DNA from 2 places in the Sphingomonas pseudosanguinis genome. Region 1 is predicted to be linked to the other one. Evidence: riboswitches for the same ligand, from Rfam matches in the RefSeq annotation. Region 1 holds a riboswitch; the other holds the start of a gene.
What was found. Region 1 has a riboswitch for cobalamin ahead of cobW (cobalamin biosynthesis protein CobW). Riboswitches for the same ligand answer to the same signal wherever they lie in the genome.
Positions count from the first base shown of each region.

Region 2: it holds a riboswitch for cobalamin, as region 1 does, so the genes downstream of both, ACQHGV_RS00055 (TonB-dependent receptor) here and cobW (cobalamin biosynthesis protein CobW) in region 1, are expected to answer to the same signal.

Region 1 is NZ_CP189888.1:543,376-545,572, reverse strand. Features, by position in the region: gene cobW (cobalamin biosynthesis protein CobW) at 1-918, opposite strand, end outside; cobalamin riboswitch at 1,100-1,313, opposite strand; gene ACQHGV_RS02490 (HoxN/HupN/NixA family nickel/cobalt transporter) at 1,469-2,197, opposite strand, start outside.
Region 2 is NZ_CP189888.1:7,572-9,768, forward strand. Features, by position in the region: gene ACQHGV_RS00045 (entericidin A/B family lipoprotein) at 2-145, shown strand; gene ACQHGV_RS00050 (hypothetical protein) at 200-505, opposite strand; cobalamin riboswitch at 593-816, shown strand; gene ACQHGV_RS00055 (TonB-dependent receptor) at 994-2,197, shown strand, end outside.

The DNA of each region.
Region 1 (2,197 bases):
CCGGCGGCCGACCGCCTGCACCAACAGCCGCATCGGCTTACCCGCGACGGCGGCATAGCCCTTCACGCGCAGGATATCCTGCTGCTCGGCCAGCGTGGCGATCCGCGCAGCCAGAACCTCGGGGCTTTCCACCTCGCCCAGCATCACCGATATGCTGTCGAAATCGTCATGCTCGTGATCGTCCGCGCCGTCATGATGCGAGGGGCGCGCGGCGATGTCGTCCTCGGCGGCGGCTTCCAGACCCAGCACGATCTCGGCGGAAACGATGCCGTCGACCGCCTCGACCATCGGCAGCGGGCGCGGCGCTTCGGCGGAGATGATCTCGCGCGCCTTGACGACGCCCTCCGGCCCGGCAAGGTCCGCCTTGGTCAGCAGCACGATGTCGGCGCACGCCAGCTGATCCTCGAACACTTCCGACAGCGGGGTCTCATGGTCGAGGCTGGGGTCGGCGGCGCGCTGCGCCTCGACCGCGTCCAGATCGGGGGCGAAGCGGCCCGCCGCGACCGCCTCCGCATCGGCCAGCGCGACCACGCCGTCGACCGTGATGCGCGAGCGGATGGCGGGCCAGTCGAACGCCTTCAGCAGCGGCTTGGGCAATGCCAGCCCCGAGGTTTCGATCAGGATGTGATCGGGGCGCGGCTCCATCGCGAGGAGCTTCTCGACCGTCGGTATGAAGTCGTCGGCGACGGTGCAGCAGATGCAGCCATTGGCCAGCTCGACGATATTCTCCGCCGGGCAGTCGGGGATGGCGCAGCTTTGCAGGATGTCGCCATCGACGCCCAGGGTGCCGAACTCGTTGACGACCACCGCCAGGCGACGGCCGCCTGCGTTGCGGATCAGGTGGCTGATGAGCGTGGTCTTGCCCGCACCCAGAAAGCCGGTGACGATGGTGACGGGGACCTTGGACAGGTCACGCATGGTAATTCTCCGACGCGCCGGACGAGCGAGCGCGGACACGGGACCTGTCGCCGGAGCGGTGACGAACGGGCGCGCGACATGCGTCCGCCCCGCTGAACCGGCGACTGATGCGGCCCCGGCCGCATGGCTTCGTCGCTCCCCGACGGAGAACCGTGCCCCGACCACCCCCTGGGTCCAGGCAAGAGCGACCATGACGCCGGCAGGTCTCCTGGCTCGCGGGTCGAAGCGAGGGGATGCGCCTTCCCGGATCACTCCAGTGGCCGTGCCTCGCGCCCTAGTGAAAGGGAGGGGGCACCAGCATCGCTCGCTCACCGCTTACAGTTGCAGGGACAGCCGGGGATTTTCACCCCATTCCCGTTAAAGCCCCGAAGGGCGCCGGCGCGATCGTCGAGTTCCTGGGTCGTTGATCCCATCGAAGCGATCAAGGCTGTCATTGCGAGCGGAGCGAAGTAATCCAGGGCGTCCTGGTCCGGCTCTGGATTGCTTCGCTCCGCTCGCAATGACGGATCGGTTCAATGTTCTCGCGGGTCAGGAGCCCGATCAGCGGCATTTATCCCGCCGCGCCGGGCTTGGCAATTCGTGCCTCCATCGCGGCGAACCCGCGCCAGCGATAGAGGAGGAAGCTCGCGCCCCAGCAGACCACGAACAGCCCGACGATGGCGAAGCCCAATATGTTGAAATGCTCGGCCAGCGCGCCCGCATAGCGGAACGGCCCCGAAGTCCAGCCGAACCGCTCGGCCAGCAAGGCGGTCGCCTGGATGCCGCCGATCACCAGCGCGACCAGCGCGGAGACCAAAGTGATCGTCATGTTGTAATAGAGTTTGCGCAGCGGATGAACGAACGCCCACTCATAGGCGCCCAGCATCACCAACCCGTCGGCCGTGTCGATCAACGCCATGCCGACCGCGAACAGGACGGGGAACACCAGGATCGTCGCCAGCGATACGCCATCGGCGGCATGCGAACCCGACAGACCAAGGATCGCCACCTCGGTCGCGGTGTCGAAGCCCAGCCCGAACAGGAATCCCAAAGGCGCCATGTGCCAGCTCCGCCGGATCAATCGGAACAGCGGCCGGAACAGACGCGACAAAGGCCCCTGCCCCGAAAACAACATATCGGCATCGGCCTCCGCCATCGGCTCGCCCCGCGCGACGCGGCGGAAGCGGGTCCAGACATCGCGCAGGATGATGAGGTTCATGATCGCGATGGCAAACAGGAAACTGGCCGAGACGATGGTGGCGATCGTCCCGCCGCTCTGTCCGAACGCCTCGAAGTCGGC
Region 2 (2,197 bases), 540 kb from region 1:
CATGACGAAGATCGCTCTCGGCGCCACGCTGTGCGCCATGCTGGCCCTCTCGGCCTGCAACACGGTCAATGGCGCGGGCAAGGATCTGCGCTCCGCCGGAAGCGCGATGTCCGATGCCTCGGGGCAGGACAAGCCGAAGAAATAACGTCACGGGGTGACCGTGAACGGACGGGGGTGGTCATGGACCGCCCCCGTTTTCCTATCCGCGCCGGCGAGCCCGGCGGGCGGGGGCTTCGGTTTCGGGCGGTTCGGTGGTTTCGACCAGTTCCACGATCTCGAACGCGAACCCCGCCCAGCCGCGCTGGCGCGCCGCATCGGCCACCGCGTTCTTCTTGCCGGTCGCGTCCTTCAGCGATTTGGCATGGCCCCAGAACACCTCGGTCTTGCCGTTGCCCAGATCGGCGACGATGCGCCAATAATGGGTGAAGGGCGACGCGGTCGGCCCGATCGTCTTCACATAGCCGTCCGCCATGGTTGCGGTCAGATAGCGGGTCCTGCGTGCCATGGCGTTCGCGATAGCGCGGATCGGGAGCCAGCGCATCCGCTTGACGCGCATGGCGTCATCGCCCAGACAGAACGCGGCCGGAATGATCCGGTCAATGATCGCGCCGGTTCTTCCCGACAAGGAAGATTAAAAGGGAACGCGGTGAGGGCGAGCGATCGCCCGAATCCGAGGCTGTCCCTGCAACTGTAAGCGGTGAGCGGAGATGCACGGATCGACCCCGATGGTCGGTCCAGCCACTGGGGCAACCTGGGAAGGCGCATGTTTCGCGATGACCCGTGAGCCAGGAGACCTGCCGGCGTCAGGTCGCTCTTGCCGGGTCCAGGGGATGGCCGTGGCTAAGGTCTTTTCCGACGAGCGACGCCAATGGTGGCGGAGGCATGGGTGACCATGGAAGTGCGGAATAAGCGTCCAGCCTGCATGGCACCCGTCCGTTCGGGATCGGACGGAAGGCCTCGGCTTGTTCGCAATAAGACGCTACAGGCAGTAAGATGTTATATCGTAACTACATTGAGAACCGCTGGGGATTGGTCGCTGGCGCGGCGTTGATGGTGGGGGGCAGCCCGGCGATGGCGCAGCGGGCAGGTGAAGCGGGAAGTGGCGACGGGTCGGTGCTGGTCATTGGCACGCGCGAGACGCCGGTACTGGACACGCCCAGTGCGACCGCCAGCCGGTTGGGGCTGACCCCGTTCGAGACGCCCGCCAGTATCGCCACGATCGACGGCGATACTATCCGCGCGCGCGGCGACCAGTCGATCGTCGAGGCGCAGAGCCGTGCGCCCGGCATCGCCAGCGTCGCCAATCCCGGCAATGGGGGCACGGCCCTGTCCGCGCGCGGCTTTTCGGGGCAGGGGTCGGTGCTGCAACTGATCGACGGGGTGCGGCTGTTCCCGGCGGCGGGGACCATCACCTTCCCGACCGACCCCTGGATGGTCGAGCGGATCGACATACTCAGCGGCCCGGCCTCGGTCCTTTACGGTCAGGGTGCGCTGGGCGGCGCGGTCAATGTCGTGATGCGCAAGCCGAGCGCGCGGACGCAAGGACAGGCCGAGATCGGCTATGGCGCGCAAGACAGTTTTCGCGCGGCGGCCGGGATCGGCGGGCCGGTGGGGCATACGCTGTCCTACCGTGTCGACGCCAGCTATCGACGCTCGGACGGCTATGTCGATCGCGGGGATTCACGCAGCGTCGCGCTGTCGGGGACACTGTTGTGGACGCCATCGCCGACTTTGGCAGTGACGATCCGCGGCGATCATGGCGATCAGCGGCCTATCACCTATTTCGGCACCCCGCTGATCGACGGACGGCTCGATTTGGCGGTGCGCGAGCGCAACTATAATGTCGCCGACGCGCGGATGCGCTTTCGCGACGACCGCGCCTCGGTCCAGGTCGACTGGACGCCGAGCGCGACGGTCAGCGTGTCGAACATCGCCTATTATCTGACCAGCGACCGTTTCTGGCGCAATCTGGAAAGCTATTGCTGGGTCGGCAGCACCGGGGCCTGCGCGGACGGATCGCCCGGCCGGCCCGGTACGATCCGGCGGAGCAGCAATTACGGTATCCGCCACGACCAGACCCAATGGGGCGATCAGGCGAGCGTGACGCTGCGCACGCCGCTGGCACCCGGTATCGCCAATGCCTTCGTCATCGGGGCGGACGTCAATCTGGTCCGCTTCACCCATGAGAACGACTTCG